DNA from 2 places in the Paenibacillus sp. BR2-3 genome. Region 1 is predicted to be linked to the other one. Evidence: a T-box and tRNA genes for the amino acid it is inferred to sense, from the RefSeq annotation. Region 1 holds a T-box; the other holds one or more tRNA genes.

Region 1 (10,090 bases):
AAAGAACTGGCGGATCAGACGCCGAAAGCTTATTTGCCCCAGCAATTCCAAAACCCGGCAAATCCTGAGATCCACCGCCAAACGACCGCAGAGGAAATCTGGGAGGACACGGGCGGACAAGTCGATATTCTCATCAGCGGGATCGGTACGGGAGGCACCATAACCGGGATAACGGAAGTGCTTAAGCAGAGAAAATCGTCATTTTATTCCATCGCTGTGGAACCCGCATCTTCCCCGGTCCTGTCGGGTGGAGCCGCCGGACCGCATAAAATACAGGGAATCGGGGCGGGGTTTGTGCCGGAGGTGTTGAATACCGCTATATTCAATGAGGTGATACAGGTTACCAACGAAGATGCTTTCGAGGCATCAAGGACAATTGCCAGACAAGAAGGGATATTGGTAGGTATCTCTTCCGGAGCAGCTTTGCATGCCGCTGCGGCAGCCGCAAGCCGTCCGGAATATAAAGGAAAAACGATGGTTGTCATATTGCCCGATACCGGAGAAAGATACCTTTCCACTGCCCTGTACCAGGAAGGTTGAAAGCTGGACTGCAAATGGATGTTAATGAAACGATGAGATGGAAGAGTTCAATGTGAACGGATCTTCCCCAAACCGCCCGGAAAGCTGCAGCCTACCTGTTGGAGCAGAAGATACTCGTACCATCGGAAGAGCAAGACCTGCTTCGTCCTAACCAAAACATAACCAGGGCGGAAGCGGCGCGGATCGTCGCTAGGCTGATGCAGAAAAATTTGCTGGCCGCAAGCACGAAATAAAAGGAGGAACTCTGTATGAAACATAAGGAGAAAGATCCGGTATGCGGAATGGCGATAAGCGTGCAAGATGACACTTTACGTTCCGTTTGGCAGGAAACAACTTACTATTTTTGCGCATCTGCCTGCAAGGAAAAATTTGATGCTGATCCTGAACAATATGCCCAGCCACGAGAATGCTGCGGCAAGCATCAACATCCGGGTCACCGCAACCATGGAGAGTGCAGTCACTAATCTATCAGGAATAATGAGAAGACTGCCGAATACTCGGCAGTCTTTAGATTTTTCAAAATCATTTTTAAAGGAGTAATCTCGCCTTTGAATAGTAATTTATGGTCAGCGCGAAAGGCGGAATCGGCGATTACCGGGGTTAAGACATGAATTGAACAAAAGAATATACCAGCACGGCAACGACGAAACAAATACCTAGCAGCATATAGATTATTTTCCTTCCATACATCAGCACCACCGCTTTCCAACAAAGTAATTGTATGATCAGGAGCAGCATCTTTATTATTATCGCCAATAAGAACGCAAAGGGTAGACGTAATCAAATAGTTGCGAAAAAAATCTGCGGCATTGCCAAATAAATCTGATACATTTTATTTTAACAATCTGTTGACATACTCATGGGGGGTACTGTATATTTAAGTTGTGAGGTGATAAATGCTAAATGAAAAATGAATCTGAGCTTCAGGACAACGATTGCTGCGACACCGTCGGCGAGCGAAAAAGCCATCACCCTGATAAAACGAAATCCAATTTGGTTTCCCGACTCAACCGGATTGAAGGCCAGATAAGAGGCATAAAAGGCCTCATTGAAAAGGATACTTATTGTGATGACGTATTGAATCAAATTGCGGCCGTGCAGTCAGCATTGAATGGTGTAGGCAAGCTTTTGCTCCAGGAACATATGAAAAGCTGCATTGTCGAAAGGATACAGTCCGGCGACCAAGAGGTCATTGATGAACTGTTGGTAACCGTAAATAAATTAATGAAATAGTGCAAATTAAAATTTGGAGGGATACATGATGCAAAGCGTAACATTGAAAGTAGAAGGCATGTCTTGCGGGCACTGTGTGAATTCGGTTGAAGGAGCGGTAAAAAACCTCGGTGCATCAGCGACAGTTGACCTTGCCAATAATTCTGTATCAGTAAATTATGACGAGTCTAAAGTTTCTCTTGAAGCCATCAAAGAGGCGATCGAAGATCAAGGCTACGACGTCGTTTGATTGATCCGGAGCCATCAGATCGGTGGCTCCCTTCTTTTACTTAGATTTATACCCTACAGAGGTATAAAAAACGAAGAGACAGGTGATGAAAATGAGTACAGGTGCAGCTAATGCTGAAAAAAACGAACAAACCACCTTGCAGATTACGGGGATGACCTGTGCGGCTTGCGCGAACCGGATTGAGAAGGGCTTGAAGAAAATGGAGGGTGTCAAGGACGCTAACGTTAATTTCGCCCTGGAAAGAGCCTCCGTTACGTATGATCCGGAAATCGCGAATGTTGCTAAAATGGAACAAAATATCGAAAAACTAGGCTACGGTACCGTTAAGGACTCCATCGATCTTCAAATTACCGGGATGACCTGTGCGGCCTGTGCAACAAGGATTGAAAAAGGCTTGAACAAAATGCCCGGCGTCACAAATGCAAATGTGAACCTGGCGTTGGAAACGGCGCGCGTGGAATATAATCCGGCAAGCGTGTCCCTGTCCGATATGCAAAAAAAGGTGGAGCAGCTCGGCTACAAAGCGATGCCGAAGGCAGAGGTGGCCGATCCTGGGAAACACCGCGAAAAAGAGATTGCCAGGCAGAAGCGGACATTACTGATCTCTGCGGTCTTGTCCTTCCCGCTGCTTTGGGCCATGTTCAGCCATTTCTCCTTTATGTCATGGCTTTGGGCTCCGGATATTTTCATAAATCCCTGGTTCCAGCTCGCGCTCGCCACGCCGGTCCAGTTCTATATCGGCCGCCAGTTTTATATCGGGTCTTATAAAGCGCTGCGCAACAAGAGTGCCAATATGGACGTTTTGATTGCATTGGGTACGTCGGCCGCTTATTTTTACAGTATCTATCTCACTTTGGAATGGGTGCGGATGGGAGCGGGCCCGATGGGCCCTGCGATGTACTATGAAGTAAGTTCGATCTTGATTACATTGGTTCTTTTGGGCAAGCTGTTTGAAATCCTTGCCAAAGGACGGACTTCGGAAGCGATCAAGAAGCTGATGGGCTTGCAGGCAAAAACGGCGCTCGTCGTTCGTAACGGGGAAGAAATGAGCATTCCTGTTGAAGAAGTAATCGCCGGCGATATCGTCCTGGTAAAGCCGGGCGAGAAGATTCCGGTCGATGGCGAGGTAGTGGAAGGATCGTCCGCCGTTGACGAATCGATGCTCACTGGTGAAAGCATTCCGGTTGATAAGCGGATCGGAGACAATGTGATCGGCGCTACCATCAACAAGAACGGGATGCTTCGCATTAAAGCGACCAAGGTCGGCAAAGAAACGGCGCTGGCGCAAATCATTAAAGTAGTGGAGGAAGCTCAGGGCTCCAAAGCGCCGATTCAACGCGTGGCGGATGTCATCTCCGGCATCTTCGTGCCGATTGTAGTCGGGATAGCTGTGGTGGTTTCTTTACTCTGGTACTTTTTGTTCTCGCCGGGTGAATTTGCAACGGCGCTTGAAATCGGGATTGCGATCCTCGTTATTGCTTGCCCTTGCGCATTGGGATTGGCTACACCGACATCGATTATGGCAGGCTCCGGCCGTGCCGCGGAACTCGGCGTGCTCTTTAAAGGCGGCGAACATCTGGAAGGAACGCATAAGATTAATGCGATCATTTTGGATAAGACCGGCACGGTAACGAAAGGAAAGCCCGAGCTTACGGATGTGGTAGATGAGACGGGTAATGAACAGACTTTCCTGAGATGGGTGGGGGCAGCAGAGAAAAACTCGGAGCACCCTCTCGCGGAAGCGATTGTTAACGGGATTAGGGAAAAAGGAATTGATTTGCCTGCTACGGAGGAATTCGAAGCCATTCCGGGTTTCGGGATCCGCGCAGTTGTGGAAGGCAAAGAAATTTTAGCCGGCACACGTAAGTTAATGGCGAAGTTCGATGTATCGGCAGAGCCGGCTTTCAAAAAAATGGAGGCACTCGAGCAGGATGGGAAAACAGCGATGCTGATCGCCATTGACCGTCAATATGCGGGTCTCGTTGCCGTGGCGGATACCATCAAAGAAACGTCCAAAGATGCAGTGGCCCGGCTGAAAAAGATGGGCATCGAAGTCATCATGATTACCGGGGATAATAAGCGCACCGCAGAAGCGATTGCCAAGCAGGTTGGGATCGATCATGTGCTGGCCGAAGTGCTGCCGGAAGGAAAAGCTGAGGAAGTCAAAAAGCTCCAGGCGGCGGGCAAAAAAGTCGCAATGGTCGGTGACGGCATCAACGACGCGCCCGCTCTTGCGATGGCGGATATCGGCATGGCTGTGGGGACCGGAACAGACGTCGCGATGGAGGCGGCGGATGTCACACTCATGCGCGGCGATTTAAACAGTATCCCTGACGCGATTTATATGAGCCGCAAGACGATGACGAACATTCGCCAAAACCTGTTCTGGGCGCTTGCTTACAATTCGATCGGCATTCCGATCGCGGCTATAGGACTTCTTGCACCCTGGGTGGCAGGTGCGGCTATGGCTTTAAGTTCGGTATCGGTTGTACTGAATGCGCTTCGTCTGCAGCGGGTACGGGTATAATATAGGCTGGGGAGGAAGCGGTCATTACCCCTACCGGCACCTCTTTCGGAACGGCGACGAATCTGGCCCCGATGTCCGCCCCTATGAGAAGGATTGCGCCCAGGAACGCACTCGCCCAGCAGCAAAGTATTGATAGGACATGCCAGCAGAAAGGAGCCGATCCACGCCACGGTCATGTAAGGCAGCACTTGCGCGAGAAGGTCCAGCTTTCTCCCCTCGACCGAACCGGACAGCCAGAACAGCACTTCCTGAATGGATCGCTCGTCTATCAGCAGGAGCGTATGCGTGAACGAGGAGGCCAGTGCCCCCAACGCCGCACCGGCTAATGTGATTTTTACGGGCGACATCCCGCTGCGTCCAAGAGATCCCAGTGCGTATACGGCAACACCCACATAAGAGGGTTCATTCATTGACGGGGCATTTTTTTTCGGGCATTATAAGGAGAGTGTTACACAAATGTATTGGGAGATGAGCGTATGCTGTCGACAGAACGAATTTTGGAGGTCATGTCGGGGCAGGGACTGCGAATCACCGACCAGCGCAAAACGCTTGCCAAGTTATTCGGAGAGAGCTCAGGATATTTGTCAGCTAAGGATGTATATGAGCATATGGGACGTAAATACAGCGGACTCAGCTTTGATACCGTATATCGCAACCTTAGGGTCATGGAAGAGCTGGGTGTCCTTGAACAGGTAGTATTTGAAGACGGAGTCAAGTTCAAAGGGAGCTGCAATGAGCATCACCATCACCATCATATGATTTGCCTCCAATGCCAGAAAACCTATCCGATTTCCTTCTGTCCGATGAATATGACGGAAACTCCGGACCAGTTCCGGGTAGTCAAGCATAAATTTGAGGTGTTCGGTTACTGCAGAGAATGTGAAGAAAACCGGGAAGAGACGGTTACGGCAGGATATGCCGGTGAGGGTCAATGAATAGGGGAATCGGGCGCAAAACGGTTCAGCTACCTATCAAGGTGTACCGCAAATACATTTCTCCGTTGAAGCCGGCTACATGCCGTTTTTATCCAACCTGTTCCGCCTATGCGCTGGAAGCGGTTGAAGTTCACGGTCCAGTCAAGGGCTCATGGCTTGCCGCCAAGCGGATATCAAGATGCCATCCTTTTCATCCGGGAGGACTTGATCCTGTACCGCCACTCAAAGAAAGATCTACTAAAGAGGGCTCTGCCCGTATCACTTGACATCACGGCTCCCCTTTGGGTATATTTTCAATAATAGCTATAATTCCGACGAACGGATGAGTAAATCGGGACGACCATTACAGAGAGCCGGCAGGAGCTGAAAGCCGGTATGGAGTCCTTGTTGAAGATGGTCCGGGAGGAACTGTTTTCGAGCAGAGGACCCGGCCATAGGGTCTATGTTAGAGAACGGCGTGTTCCAGCGTTAATGGGCAGTTCGCAAACGGACTGATGAAGCCTGATCTCTGTGAGGAGACAGGGAATTTTGGGTGGTAACGCGTGAGTTTACTCTCGCCCCATAAAGGGGGCGGGAGTTTTTTGTCTTTTAAAGAAGAAAGGATGACGAAAATGAGTGAGAAGAAAACCTTTTACCTGACTACACCTATCTATTACCCGAGTGACAAGCTGCATATAGGGCATGCGTATTCGACAGTTGCCGGTGATGCTATGGCCCGCTACAAGCGGTTACGCGGCTACGAGGTGCGATATTTGACAGGAACGGACGAGCACGGTCAAAAGATCGAACGCAAGGCAGAGGAAGCGGGCAAGACCCCTCAGCAGTTCGTAGACGATATTGTTGTTGGAATTAAGGAGCTATGGCGCAAGCTGGATATTTCTAACGATGACTTCATCCGCACAACGGAAGAACGCCATAAAAAAGTAGTGCAGGATATTTTTGACCGTCTGCTGAAGCAGGGCGATATTTACAAAGGTGAATATGAAGGCTGGTACAGCATTCCTGATGAAACCTTTTATACAGAAACTCAATTGGTCGATATCGTGCGTGATGAAAATGGGGTAATTACCGGCGGTAAAAGTCCGGATAGCGGCCATCCAGTCGAGCTTGTGAAGGAAGCAAGCTACTTTTTCCGGATGAGCAAGTATGCCGACCGCCTGCTGAAGTATTACGAGGATAATCCGGAATTTATTTTGCCGGAATCGCGCAAGAACGAAATGATCAACAATTTTATCAAGCCCGGTCTGGAAGATCTCGCGGTATCCCGGACAACTTTTGACTGGGGCGTTAAGGTAAAGGGCGACGAGAAGCATGTAGTCTACGTCTGGATTGATGCATTAACGAATTATATTACAGCTCTCGGCTATGGTTCTGAGGATCGCAGCCTGTATGACAACTTCTGGCCAGCGGATGTACATATTGTAGGGAAAGAAATCGTCCGCTTCCATACGATCTACTGGCCGATTATCCTGATGGCGCTGGGCGAGCCGCTTCCCAAGAAGGTATTTGCCCATGGCTGGCTATTGATGAAGGACGGAAAAATGTCCAAGTCGAAGGGCAATGTAGTAGATCCGGTAACCCTGATCGACCGTTATGGGCTCGATGCGCTTCGTTATTATTTGCTGCGGGAGGTGCCGTTTGGCTCGGACGGAACGTTCACGCCGGAAAGCTTCGTTGATCGGATCAACTATGATCTTGCGAACGACCTGGGAAATCTGCTGAACCGAACCGGCGCGATGGTGGAGAAGTATTTTGGCGGAGAATTGCCTGAGTATGCAGGAAAAGTGACGGCATTCGACGGCGAACTGGAAGCAGCGGCACAGAGCACTTATGCCAAAGTGGAAGAAGCTATGGAAAAAATGGAGTTCTCTGTGGCGTTGACGGCTATCGGAGCTTTCATCAGCAGGACGAACAAATACATTGATGAGACCCAGCCTTGGGTTCTGGCAAAGGATGAAAGCCGGATAGCTGAACTGGCCTCCGTCATGAGACATCTCGTGGAAGGCTTGCGGACAGCTTCGATCCTGCTGCAGCCGTTCTTGACCGGTGCACCGGCCAAGATTTGGGAACAGCTGGGTATCCAGCCGGGTGAATTGACAACATGGGATAGCGGCAGAACCTTCGGTTTGATTCCGGCAGGAACAAAACTGGTTAAAGGCAGCCCGATCTTCCCACGCCTGGATGTGGAGCAGGAGGTCGCCTATATCGCAGAAGCGATGGGTGGAGGCAAAGCCGCAGAACCCGTAACGACAACAACTACAACGGAAGCATTGAATCAACCGGCAGCAGCGGGGGCATCTGAGCCTGAAGAAGAGCATAAGGAAGAAATAGGCATCGATGATTTCGCCAAGGCTGAGCTGAGAGTAGCTCAAGTCATTTCGGCGGAAGCGGTGAAAAAAGCCGACAAGCTGCTGAAGCTGCAGCTGGATCTCGGCTATGAACAGCGCCAGGTTGTTTCCGGAATTGCCAAGTTCTACACACCTGAAGAACTGGTCGGGCGCAAAGTAATCTGTATTGTCAATCTGAAGCCGGTGAAGCTGCGCGGCGAGCTGTCCCAGGGCATGATCCTGGCGGCTTCCAAAGGCGATCAGCTTACCATTGCTACGGTTCCCGACAGTATGCCGAACGGAGCGATTGTAAAGTAATGTGTAACTCAGGAGAGCGGTCCAGTCTTATGACTGGGCTGTTTTTTTGCGGAATAGTTTCTTTGATCTTGTTGACTTATCGTAACGATTACTATTATAATTCAAATAGTAAAAATTACGATCTGAGGAGTCGATAGCTATTATGGGTTCGAACGTATTACGCAAGGGGCTGCTGATTTGTGCATTGATGCTGGTTCTTGTGCTCGCCGGGTGCGGGGCGAAGAGCAGCGGGAGTATTCAAGAAGGCAAGGTGAATGTTGTCACTACCTTTTATCCGATATATGAATTTGCTAAAGAAATTGGTGGCGAAGATATCAATGCCATTAATCTGCTACCTGTCGGGGTGGAGCCGCATGACTGGACACCGCGCAGCCAGGATATTGTGAACACATCGAAAGCGCAGTTATTTTTATATAATGGTGCAGGGCTGGAGGGCTGGGTACCGAATTTTCTGAAAGGGCTGGATAATGCCTCAGAGGTTCAGGCTGTAGAGGTCAGTCAAGGTGTCGATTATATAATGACGGACGAAGCGGAGCAAGATGAACACACTGATGGCGATAGCCTGCACACGGATCCGCATACCTGGGTTAGCCCGAAATCGGCGCTGATTATGGCAGAAAATATTAAAAACAGCTTGCTGAAGGTGGACCCTGAGCACAAAGAAGCTTATGAAGAGCGGTATAATACACTTGCAGAGCGTTTAAAGAAACTCGACCAAACCTTTGAGGAGGAGCTTGGTAAGATCCCGAATAAGGAAATCGTTGTTTCCCACGAGGCATTTTCTTACCTGAGCCGTGATTATGGCTTGACGCAGCATGCGATCATGGGATTGTCCCCGGATGCGGAGCCGCGCAGCCAGGATATTGTGGATCTAACGAATTTGGTGAAGGCTAAAGGCATCCGCTATATTTTCTTTGAAGAGCTGGTTTCCGATAAACTGGCCAAAACACTGGCTAGTGAAGCCGGAGTGTCGACACTGGTGCTTAATCCGGTGGAGGGACTGACGAAGGATCAGGAGAAAGCAAAGGATAATTATTTCACTTTGATGGAGAAAAATTTGCAAAATCTGATTCAGGCTTTACAATAAAAAGGAAAGTATCAAGAAAGGCGGTAATGACATGCAACCGGTATCCTTGGATTGCCATCAGCATATGATCGAAGTACAGGATCTTTCCTTCTCCTACGGCGAACAGAAGGTCATTTCCGGTCTGAATTATACCGTGAAGGAACGGGATTTTGTCGGTATTATCGGTTCGAACGGTGCCGGTAAGACCACGCTGCTCAAGATGATTGTCGGTTTGCTTCCTGCAACCAGCGGCGAAATCAGGCTGTTTGGACAGCCTGCCCGAAAGTTTAAAGACTGGGAGCGTATCGGTTACGTTCCGCAGAAGAACACTTTTAACCCTCTATTTCCAGCAACCGTGCGCGAAGTCGTCCAGTCCGGTCTATACAATAACAAAAATCTGATCCGCCGCGTGTCGCGTGCGCAGCAGCGGCAGTGTGATGATGCGCTTGAAGTCATGCGGATTCAGGATATTGCCGAAAAAAGAGTCGGTCAATTGTCCGGAGGCCAGCAGCAGCGTGTATTTTTGGCCCGAGCCCTCATAAACCACCCGGATCTGCTGATTCTGGACGAACCCACCGTTGGTATCGACGCCGAAACACAAGCCGGATTCTTTGATTTGATCACCCATATGCATGCCCATCACCACATGACTTTTCTCATGGTATCGCATGATATCGATATGATCCGGAACTACCTCGGCAAAGAACCTGTGCAGTGCAATGGTAAAATCAATTTCTACTCCCGTCACTCGCATGAGCTTCAGGATTGCGCCGAGGATAATTTACAGCACACCCTGTCCTGACTATCCTTCGCTCTTCTGTTTTTCAATTGGTTATGCTTTTGCTTTTGATCTTAATTTGGTTATCCATTGTACAACATAGGATGACCAGGCCTTTGATCTAATCTTTTTGATCT
Region 2 (10,090 bases), 1.3 Mb from region 1:
ACTTACCTACCAGCCTGAGAAAAAATAATCCTGACGTAGAGATAGTACCTATTTTGAACACAAAAAAGCAGTCTAAACATTGAGCATGTTAAAACTGCTTTTTTTATTCAGAGATATCATTATTTCAGCTTTATTCCGTCAGCCAGCTTTTCAACTGATTTTTGGATGCGGCTTTGTCTTGTTTCCGGTCTCTTAGATCCTTCAATCCAATCGACATATGCTTTTTTATGGGAATAAGCCATGTTGTTGTAGTTCGCTTCAGCCTTCTCATTCGTATTCAATACAGCGAGGAAATCATCGGAAGCCTCCACTTCGCGCTTCTCGTGATCCTGTTCCATCGTAACCTTAACCTTATCTCCATTAGTGGCTCGGGCCAGATCTCTAAGTGCTTTGTTCACTACCATATAATGCTTCCCATCCCCGTGCGGCATAAGCGTTCCTTTATAGGGGATGCCATTAACCGTCCCTTTAACTTGAACCCGAGCTCTTGAGCCGAATGATTTCTCAACATCAAAAGGCACGGTCAGGTACGTCCAGCTTCCGCTTATGTCCGGTTTTACTAACTTGGCTTCGAATTCGTGCATATGGATCTCCTTTCTACTGTAATTGACAGTCAGAGGTTGAATTCCATTTTATCGCAAAGATAAGCTCTACACAAAAAAACACCTGCCTCCACCAGCAAGTGTACTGTTCATCACGGATTTCTCTCACTAATGAAAAGGAGCCGCGATAATTCGCAGCTCTCTGTCTAAGTTAAGGTAAGCGGGTGATGGGAATCGAACCCACGCTATTAGCTTGGAAGGCTAAAGTTCTACCATTGAACTACACCCGCAAATATGTAAAATCGGGACGACACGATTTGAACATGCGACCCCCTGGTCCCAAACCAGGTGCTCTACCAAGCTGAGCTACGTCCCGACAGTATAAAGTTGTTGAAAATATAAATGGCGCGCCCTGAGAGATTCGAACTCCCGACCTTTTGATTCGTAGTCAAACGCTCTATCCAGCTGAGCTAAGGGCGCAAAATTGATATGGAGCGGACGACGGGAATCGAACCCGCGACCCTCGCCTTGGCAAGGCGATGCTCTACCGCTGAGCCACGTCCGCAAAATATGGTGCGCGTGAAGGGACTTGAACCCCCACGTCGTGAAACGCCAGATCCTAAGTCTGGTGCGTCTGCCATTCCGCCACACGCGCATGTTACTAATAAATAAAAGTGAGCCATGAAGGACTCGAACCTTCGACACCCTGATTAAAAGTCAGGTGCTCTACCAACTGAGCTAATGGCTCTCATTGCTAAACTTCACTTTTCGGGGTGAAATGGCTGGGGATATAGGATTTGAACCTATGCATGACGGAGTCAAAGTCCGTTGCCTTACCGCTTGGCTAATCCCCAACAATAATTAACTAAATGGCGGAACCGACGGGATACTCTTCACTTCGTTACGAGATTGCGAAGTCTCCCTACCGAAGCTCATGCTTCAACGAACCCAACTTTTGGATTCTCATCCCTGAAGATAAATAGATGGCGGAACCGACGGGATTCGAACCCGCGATCTCCTGCGTGACAGGCAGGCATGTTAGGCCAACTACACCACGGTTCCAAAGACATAATGCATAAGTGTAAATTGGTTGCGGGGGCAGGATTTGAACCTGCGGCCTTCGGGTTATGAGCCCGACGAGCTACCGGGCTGCTCCACCCCGCGTCAGTAATAAGTATGCCGGATACCGATGGGCTTAAGCCCTGATCCTTTGATGACAAGCAAATGTGTTAAATCCACTATACCACATTATCCAAAGAAAATATTACATAAGGATAAATTGGTTGCGGGGGCAGGATTTGAACCTGCGGCCTTCGGGTTATGAGCCCGACGAGCTACCGGGCTGCTCCACCCCGCGTCAGAAAAAGTATTATTATCCCTGTGGGGCCCCCGAAAAGTACTCGGAACCCGCTGCGAAGCATTTGCTTCACTTTTTGGGGATTTTTTATGGTGGAGGCTGAGGGGATCGAACCCCCGACCCTCTGCTTGTAAGGCAGATGCTCTCCCAGCTGAGCTAAGCCTCCATGATATGACCCGTATGGGATTCGAACCCATGTTACCTCCGTGAAAGGGAGGTGTCTTAACCCCTTGACCAACGGGCCAAACTGTTATCTTTATGAAGCTCATGCTCCAACGAACCACTGAGGGTTCTCATCCCTTACGGGAAGTAACTGCAACGGAGAGAGAGGGATTCGAACCCTCGAGACGCTTGTGGCGCCTACACGATTTCCAATCGTGCTCCTTCGGCCAAACTCGGACACCTCTCCATAATGGCTCCCCGAACAGGACTCGAACCTGTGACAACTCGATTAACAGTCGAGTGCTCTACCAACTGAGCTATCAGGGAATATGGTGGGCCCTAGTGGACTCGAACCACCGACCTCACCCTTATCAGGGGTGCGCTCTAACCAGCTGAGCTAAGGGCCCTACTATCGTATGTAAATGTTATGAGCAAAAAAAATACCACAGTTACTGTGGTGATCCGCTTGGCAACGTCCTACTCTCCCAGGACCCTTCGGTCCAAGTACCATCGGCGCTGGAGGTCTTAACGGTCGTGTTCGGGATGGGTACGCGTGGAACCCCTCCGCTATCGCCACCAAACGGCATTTACAGCGTAAATGTTCAGGCTTGAGTCGCCTGAAAACTGAATCCGAAACGAATCTGCGTGATAGATATTGGATAAGCCCTCGACCGATTAGTATTGGTCAGCTCCATGCATTGCTGCACTTCCACCTCCAACCTATCTACCTCGTCGTCTTCAAGGGGTCTTACGTATTGGGAAATCTCATCTTGAGGGGGGCTTCACGCTTAGATGCTTTCAGCGCTTATCCCGTCCGTACGTAGCTACTCAGCCATGCTCCTGGCGGAACAACTGATGCACCAGCGGTACGTCCATCCCGGTCCTCTCGTACTAAGGACAGCTCCTCTCAAATTTCCTGCGCCCACGACAGATAGGGACCGAACTGTCTCACGACGTTCTGAACCCAGCTCGCGTACCGCTTTAATGGGCGAACAGCCCAACCCTTGGGACCTACTTCAGCCCCAGGATGCGATGAGCCGACATCGAGGTGCCAAACCTCCCCGTCGATGTGGACTCTTGGGGGAGATAAGCCTGTTATCCCCAGGGTAGCTTTTATCCGTTGAGCGATGGCCCTTCCATGCGGTACCACCGGATCACTAAGTCCGACTTTCGTCCCTGCTCGACTTGTAGGTCTCGCAGTCAAGCTCCCTTATGCCTTTGCACTCTTCGAATGATTTCCAACCATTCTGAGGGAACCTTGGAACGCCTCCGTTACTCTTTAGGAGGCGACCGCCCCAGTCAAACTGCCCGCCTGACACGGTCCCCGTACCCGATTAGGGTACCAGGTTAGAACCTAGATACGATCAGGGTGGTATCCCAACGTCGCCTCTGCAGAAGCTTGCGCTCCTGCTTCCCTGGCTCCCACCTATCCTGTACAGATCGTACCCAAATTCAATATCAAGCTGCAGTAAAGCTCCATGGGGTCTTTCCGTCTTGTCGCGGGTAACCTGCATCTTCACAGGTATTAAAATTTCACCGGATCTCTCGTTGAGACAGCGCCCAAGTCGTTACGCCATTCGTGCGGGTCAGAATTTACCTGACAAGGAATTTCGCTACCTTAGGACCGTTATAGTTACGGCCGCCGTTTACTGGGGCTTCGGTTCACAGCTTCGGATTGCTCCTAACCGCTCCCCTTAACCTTCCAGCACCGGGCAGGCGTCAGCCCGTATACTTCGCCTTGCGGCTTCGCACAGACCTGTGTTTTTGCTAAACAGTCGCTTGGGCCTTTTCACTGCGGCCCCCTCGTGCTATTCACACTACCGGGGCACCCCTTCTCCCGAAGTTACGGGGTCATTTTGCCGAGTTCCTTAACGAGAGTTCTTCCGCGCGCCTTAGAATTCTCTTCTCGCCTACCTGTGTCGGTTTGCGGTACGGGCACCTTCTCCTGGCTAGAGGCTTTTCTTGGCAGTGTGAGATCATGACCTTCGCTACTGTAATTTTCGCTCCCCATCACAGCCCAGCCTTATCGATGTGCGGATTTGCCTGCACATCAACCTCACTGCTTAGACGGACATCCATCAGTCCGCGTCACTACCCTCCTGCGTCACCCCATCGCTCATAGCGGATTACGGTGGTACAGTAATTTCAAACTGTTGTCCTTCGACTACGCCTTTCGGCCTCGCCTTAGGTCCCGACTTACCCTGAGCGGACGAGCCTTCCTCAGGAAACCTTGGGCTTTCGGCGGATCAGATTCTCACTGATCTTTTCGTTACTCATACCGGCATTCTCACTTGTGTACTCTCCAGCGCTCCTTACGGTACACCTTCAACGTATACACAACGCTCCCCTACCCCTGATACATACGTATCAAGCCATAGCTTCGGTGGTGTGTTTAGCCCCGTTACATTTTCGGCGCAGAGTCACTCGACCAGTGAGCTATTACGCACTCTTTCAATGGTGGCTGCTTCTAAGCCAACATCCTGGTTGTCTGTGCAACTCCACATCCTTTCCCACTTAACACACACTTGGGGACCTTAGCTGATGGTCTGGGCTGTTTCCCTTTTGACAATGGATCTTAGCACTCACTGTCTGACTCCCGGCAATAAGTAGATGGCATTCGGAGTTTGACTGATCTTGGTAACCCTTGCGGGCCCCGCAACCAATCAGTGCTCTACCTCCATTACTCTTGTGCCGAGGCTAGCCCTAAAGCTATTTCGGGGAGAACCAGCTATCTCCGAGTTCGATTGGAATTTCTCCGCTACCCCCACCTCATCCCCGCATTTTTCAACATGCGTGGGTTCGGGCCTCCAGTGCGTGTTACCGCACCTTCACCCTGGACAGGGGTAGATCACACGGTTTCGGGTCTACGTCCACATACTATATCGCCCTATTCAGACTCGCTTTCGCTGCGGCTCCGGCTTCTCACCTTAACCTTGCATGTTAAACGTAACTCGCCGGTTCATTCTACAAAAGGCACGCCATCATCCATAGATCGGACTCTGACTTTTTGTAAGCACACGGTTTCAGGTTCTATTTCACTCCCCTTCCGGGGTGCTTTTCACCTTTCCCTCACGGTACTGTTTCACTATCGGTCGCCAGGTAGTATTTAGCCTTAGCAGATGGTCCTGCTGGATTCATACGGGGTTTCACGTGCCCCGCACTACTCGGGATCCGTCTCGGAGAGAACATGGTTTAGGATACAGGGCTATTACCTCTATCGCGGGCCTTTCCAGACCTCTTCGCCTACCAAATTCCTTTGTAACTCCATGTGAGACGTCCCACAACCCCCAGGCGATAAATCGCCCAAGTTTAGGCTGTTCCGCGTTCGCTCGCCGCTACTGACGGAATCACTATTGTTTTCTCTTCCTCAGGGTACTTAGATGTTTCAGTTCCCCTGGTCTGCCTCTACATCTCCTATGTGTTCAGAGATGAGTAACTGCGAATTACCACAGCTGGGTTTCCCCATTCGGACACCCCCGGATCAAAGCTTGCTTACAGCTCCCCGAGGCAGTTTCGTTGTTCGCCACGTCCTTCGTCGGCTCCTGGCGCCTAGGCATCCTCCGTGTGCTCTTATTAGCTTAACCTCGATTTTTTCCGTAGGAAAAATATCGGACATTGATTCTCTTCCGAAGAAGAAAGTCAATCTTCGACACTCCATTAAGAAGCAATCGTATCAACTAATAACTTTCACTTGTTTGCACAAGTGTGCTAAAAGATGTTCTAAAACGCAAATTCGTTTCGGTATCCAGTTTTCAAGGATCAAGTTTCTTGCATTTGAGAGCTTAAACTCTCAAAACTGAACAACGAGTGAGTGTTCGAACCTAAAGGTTCTTATAGAAGCTTACGCTTCCAGATTTGAATGTCACCATCGCAGGTGACGATTCTCCATAGAAAGGAGGTGATCCAGCCGCACCTTCCGATACGGCTACCTTGTTACGACTTCACCCCAATCATCTACCCCACCTTCGGCGGCTGGCTCCCTTGCGGGTTACCCCACCGACTTCGGGTGTTGTAAACTCTCGTGGTGTGACGGGCGGTGTGTACAAGACCCGGGAACGTATTCACCGCGGCATGCTGATCCGCGATTACTAGCAATTCCGACTTCATGCAGGCGAGTTGCAGCCTGCAATCCGAACTGAGACCGGCTTTGCTGGGATTGGCTCCACCTCGCGGTTTCGCTTCCCGTTGTACCGGCCATTGTAGTACGTGTGTAGCCCAGGTCATAAGGGGCATGATGATTTGACGTCATCCCCACCTTCCTCCGGTTTGTCACCGGCAGTCACTCTAGAGTGCCCAGCCTTACCTGCTGGCAACTAAAGTTAAGGGTTGCGCTCGTTGCGGGACTTAACCCAACATCTCACGACACGAGCTGACGACAACCATGCACCACCTGTCTTGGGTGCTCCGAAGAGGGACACTATCTCTAGTGTTTTCACCCAGATGTCAAGACCTGGTAAGGTTCTTCGCGTTGCTTCGAATTAAACCACATACTCCACTGCTTGTGCGGGTCCCCGTCAATTCCTTTGAGTTTCAGTCTTGCGACCGTACTCCCCAGGCGGAGTGCTTACTGTGTTAACTTCGGCACCAAGGGTATCGAAACCCCTAACACCTAGCACTCATCGTTTACGGCGTGGACTACCAGGGTATCTAATCCTGTTTGCTCCCCACGCTTTCGCGCCTCAGCGTCAGTTACAGCCCAGAAAGTCGCCTTCGCCACTGGTGTTCCTCCACATATCTACGCATTTCACCGCTACACGTGGAATTCCACTTTCCTCTTCTGTACTCAAGCCACCCAGTTTCCAGTGCGACCTCAGGTTGAGCCCAAGGTTTAAACACCAGACTTAAATAGCCGCCTGCGCGCGCTTTACGCCCAATAATTCCGGACAACGCTTGCCCCCTACGTATTACCGCGGCTGCTGGCACGTAGTTAGCCGGGGCTTTCTTCTCAGGTACCGTCACTCTCATAGCAGTTACTCTATGAGACGTTCTTCCCTGGCAACAGAGCTTTACGATCCGAAAACCTTCATCACTCACGCGGCATTGCTCCGTCAGGCTTTCGCCCATTGCGGAAGATTCCCTACTGCTGCCTCCCGTAGGAGTCTGGGCCGTGTCTCAGTCCCAGTGTGGCCGTTCACCCTCTCAGGTCGGCTACGCATCGTCGCCTTGGTGAGCCGTTACCTCACCAACTAGCTAATGCGCCGCAGGCCCATCCCTCAGTGACAGATTGCTCCGTCTTTCATTCTCTCTTCAGGAGAACAAAGAAATTATCCGGTATTAGCTACCGTTTCCGGTAGTTATCCCAGGCTAAGGGGCAGGTTGCCTACGTGTTACTCACCCGTCCGCCGCTAAACATCGGCTTTCCCGAAGGAAAGCTTTTGCTCCGCTCGACTTGCATGTATTAGGCATGCCGCCAGCGTTCGTCCTGAGCCAGGATCAAACTCTCCAATTAGTTTTTTCCGAGCGCCTACTCCCCCGAATCACTCCGAGAAAATAAACATCCGAAAAGATATTGAAAAGAGCGATAGCTCATTTTGAAACATCTGACGAGAATTTACATTCTCATTTTTTTGGATTTCACTTTCGTAAAATCCCACTCACTCGTTGTTCAGTTTTCAAAGATCAAGTTCTCGTTGTCGGTCATTAACGCCTCACCAGCAACTCTTATAATATATCATATCCAACCGTGTAATGCAAGCTCTTTTTTATAATTTCTTTTCGAGCTCGGCATCAACATTTCTTGGCCGGAATAAGAATATACCATGTGTGAATATCTATTGCAAGCTTTTTTTAAAAATAACTTTCGGCTTCTTATCTTCTACTTCTCGGCTCCCTCTGATGCATCAATTAAATCCATAACATCCCGTCTCATGCTTTGCGGGAATTCCCTGGTAGGTTTACCTAATCGAAAAAACATCTGAATGGTGCTGCCTCCGTCGGCATATTCCCTATGTATCATTGTGTATTGTTCTTTCATCTCCGGATATTCTTCCAGCACTTGGCTTGGCGGCTGAATTACAAATCCTAATTGGTGAGCAGTCAAAACCAGTCTGCTGTAAAGCATTCCACTCTTAACCTGCTCTATCCGGCTATTATCCTTCGTAATAATCATGGCATATGCAGGTGTATGGTCTATGGCTGTTTGAGTGGATTTCACAAATATATCCGCCGAGGTCTTCTCGCTGTTAATTGAAGGAAAGATTGTAATCAGTCCCTGCATGATGTGTTTCATTACCCCGGAGGTACCTTGCCCTTCAAGAGAAAAACCGGAACGGTATTTATTTTTTTGATATTCATTGGCACGAAAGATGGCAGCCGATTCTTCGTTGATCCGATGAACACCCGATTCAATTATTGCTCCTTGTATTGCGTAATTCCCTAACTTCTCCATATTCTTTTTATCCTGATATATCTTCATTGTAATATCTTTGTCGGTATTAATGCTTTCCAATTGATTTAACTGTTCCGCAGTGAGTGGGGTCTTCTGGTATGCTGCCCTGTTTGTGTCCGGCAAATACATAGAACTATAAAGCGGACTTTTTACAGGCTCAGCACTAATTAAAGTTACTTTTGCCACCGGCTTTGAATCCATACTCTCCGTCAGATTTTGTTCATCATAATTACCGTCCGGGAATAGTTCTATTGCGGTCTTATACCCCAGTTCTACTCCGGCCACCTGAACGTATTCCAGAAAAGTGCCTTGAGAAATCATCGTTTGTCTGGCAAAAGGGTCTACCTGCTTGGATAAGCGATCGCTATCGGCATATAAAAAGAAGACCATGGTTTCTTTCGGATCAAGCCTGATCTTCCATGGCTGCATATTGTGGCCATTCGCGGCCAATAACCCATGGGCTGCCAGACGTATCCTGGGATCCTCAAATTGCTGCGAATACGTTCTCTGCCAGGGTTCCAGATATTCGGAGGTTCTCATTATTCCGCTTGAGCTAAATAAAGCAACCAGAACCACAATTAACAACACTGCAAGGCCGGAGAGCGTCAGCAACATGGTCTTTTTTATCCCCTTCTTCATTGTTATATCCCCTCTTTCTCCCTTTTGATGGATTTAATTAAAAGCTCAAACGCTTCAAATACTAATTGATCCGGGTTCCTATCATGGTAGTTTTTTATATATTCAGCTTTTTTCTTAGTTGTAGTGAATACGCCAATGATACATGCCCACAGAATAAGTGTTGTATTTACCACATCCAGCTCACGACGAATAACGCCTTCTTCAATTCCCTCATTCAACGCGCTTGATAAGAACAGCGATAACTCCTCTCCCAGGGCATAGCACTCTTCGCGGGCTTTATCGGGAATCCCGTTTTTAAAATCCATTTCACCATTTTCGTACTCCACTATAGCCGTAAAATATTCAGGATAATCCTTACTAAATCTATAAATGATTGTGCCGATTTGTTTGATTTTGTCTAACGCATGCTGCTGGTTCTCGTTTTTAAGTTCAGCCTCCAGCATTCCAATTAATAATTTGTAGCCCCGCACCATGATTTCAAAATAGATTTGCTCCTTGCTATTGAAATAAACATACACAGTCCTTTTGCTGAACTCGGCTTCCTTTGCCACATTATCCATAGTAGAGACCGCATACCCGTCCCTGAAAAATACTCTTTCGGCTGCTTCAAGGATGTCATTTCTGCGGATTTCCTTTTCCTTCGCCTTACGTTCATTAATTCCCACCCCATTCGCCCTCCTCTACGAAAAAATTGCACTGTCATGTTGTTTTGTATACTAACAGTTTACTTTAATCATCGTATTGCTAATATCGCACATCGTCAATACTTTTCTTCTATAATTACTATTGATTTAACCGGGTGAGGAGTATCTGCAATTCTTCACTGGTGAGATCCCGCCATTCTCCTTTTTCTAAGCCGCTAATTGAAATATTCATTATTCGAATACGCTCAAGCCTCATCACTCTATACCCCAGAGCCTTGCACATTCTGCGTATTTGGAGATTTAGCCCTTGGGTCAGGATAATCCGGAACTCATAATCATTTAGACGGAGAACTTTGCA

What was found. A T-box is a leader RNA that pairs with one kind of tRNA and senses whether it is charged. The one in region 1 lies ahead of metG (methionine--tRNA ligase), so its partner is inferred to be a tRNA-Met.
Region 2: it encodes a tRNA-Met, which carries the amino acid that the T-box ahead of metG (methionine--tRNA ligase) is inferred to sense. The anticodon was not compared.

What each region holds. Positions count from the first base shown of each region.
Region 1 is NZ_CP126311.1:2,118,439-2,128,528, forward strand. Features, by position in the region: gene cysK (cysteine synthase A) at 1-540, shown strand, start outside; partial or broken gene PaeBR_RS10010 (S-layer homology domain-containing protein) at 612-773, shown strand; gene PaeBR_RS10015 (YHS domain-containing protein) at 789-1,004, shown strand; gene PaeBR_RS10020 (hypothetical protein) at 1,001-1,324, opposite strand; gene PaeBR_RS10025 (metal-sensitive transcriptional regulator) at 1,444-1,773, shown strand; gene copZ (copper chaperone CopZ) at 1,802-2,002, shown strand; gene PaeBR_RS10035 (heavy metal translocating P-type ATPase) at 2,094-4,529, shown strand; partial or broken gene PaeBR_RS10040 (iron chelate uptake ABC transporter family permease subunit) at 4,465-4,918, opposite strand; gene PaeBR_RS10045 (Fur family transcriptional regulator) at 5,006-5,464, shown strand; gene yidD (membrane protein insertion efficiency factor YidD) at 5,461-5,730, shown strand; T-box leader at 5,770-6,029, shown strand; gene metG (methionine--tRNA ligase) at 6,076-8,109, shown strand; gene PaeBR_RS10060 (metal ABC transporter substrate-binding protein) at 8,252-9,196, shown strand; gene PaeBR_RS10065 (metal ABC transporter ATP-binding protein) at 9,228-9,977, shown strand.
Region 2 is NZ_CP126311.1:797,161-807,250, reverse strand. Features, by position in the region: partial or broken gene PaeBR_RS03875 (dihydrofolate reductase family protein) at 1-28, shown strand, start outside; gene PaeBR_RS03870 (DUF1905 domain-containing protein) at 120-584, opposite strand; tRNA gene PaeBR_RS03865 (tRNA-Gly) at 762-832, opposite strand; tRNA gene PaeBR_RS03860 (tRNA-Pro) at 845-918, opposite strand; tRNA gene PaeBR_RS03855 (tRNA-Arg) at 946-1,022, opposite strand; tRNA gene PaeBR_RS03850 (tRNA-Gly) at 1,033-1,107, opposite strand; tRNA gene PaeBR_RS03845 (tRNA-Leu) at 1,114-1,197, opposite strand; tRNA gene PaeBR_RS03840 (tRNA-Lys) at 1,218-1,290, opposite strand; tRNA gene PaeBR_RS03835 (tRNA-Gln) at 1,322-1,396, opposite strand; tRNA gene PaeBR_RS03830 (tRNA-Asp) at 1,527-1,604, opposite strand; tRNA gene PaeBR_RS03825 (tRNA-Met) at 1,630-1,706, opposite strand; tRNA gene PaeBR_RS03820 (tRNA-Met) at 1,823-1,899, opposite strand; tRNA gene PaeBR_RS03815 (tRNA-Val) at 1,990-2,065, opposite strand; tRNA gene PaeBR_RS03810 (tRNA-Glu) at 2,072-2,143, opposite strand; tRNA gene PaeBR_RS03805 (tRNA-Ser) at 2,219-2,308, opposite strand; tRNA gene PaeBR_RS03800 (tRNA-Asn) at 2,313-2,388, opposite strand; tRNA gene PaeBR_RS03795 (tRNA-Ile) at 2,392-2,468, opposite strand; rRNA gene rrf (5S ribosomal RNA) at 2,526-2,642, opposite strand; rRNA gene PaeBR_RS03785 (23S ribosomal RNA) at 2,717-5,645, opposite strand; rRNA gene PaeBR_RS03780 (16S ribosomal RNA) at 5,953-7,510, opposite strand; gene PaeBR_RS03775 (Acg family FMN-binding oxidoreductase) at 7,877-9,088, opposite strand; gene PaeBR_RS03770 (TetR/AcrR family transcriptional regulator) at 9,091-9,753, opposite strand; gene PaeBR_RS03765 (pseudouridine synthase) at 9,872-10,090, opposite strand, start outside.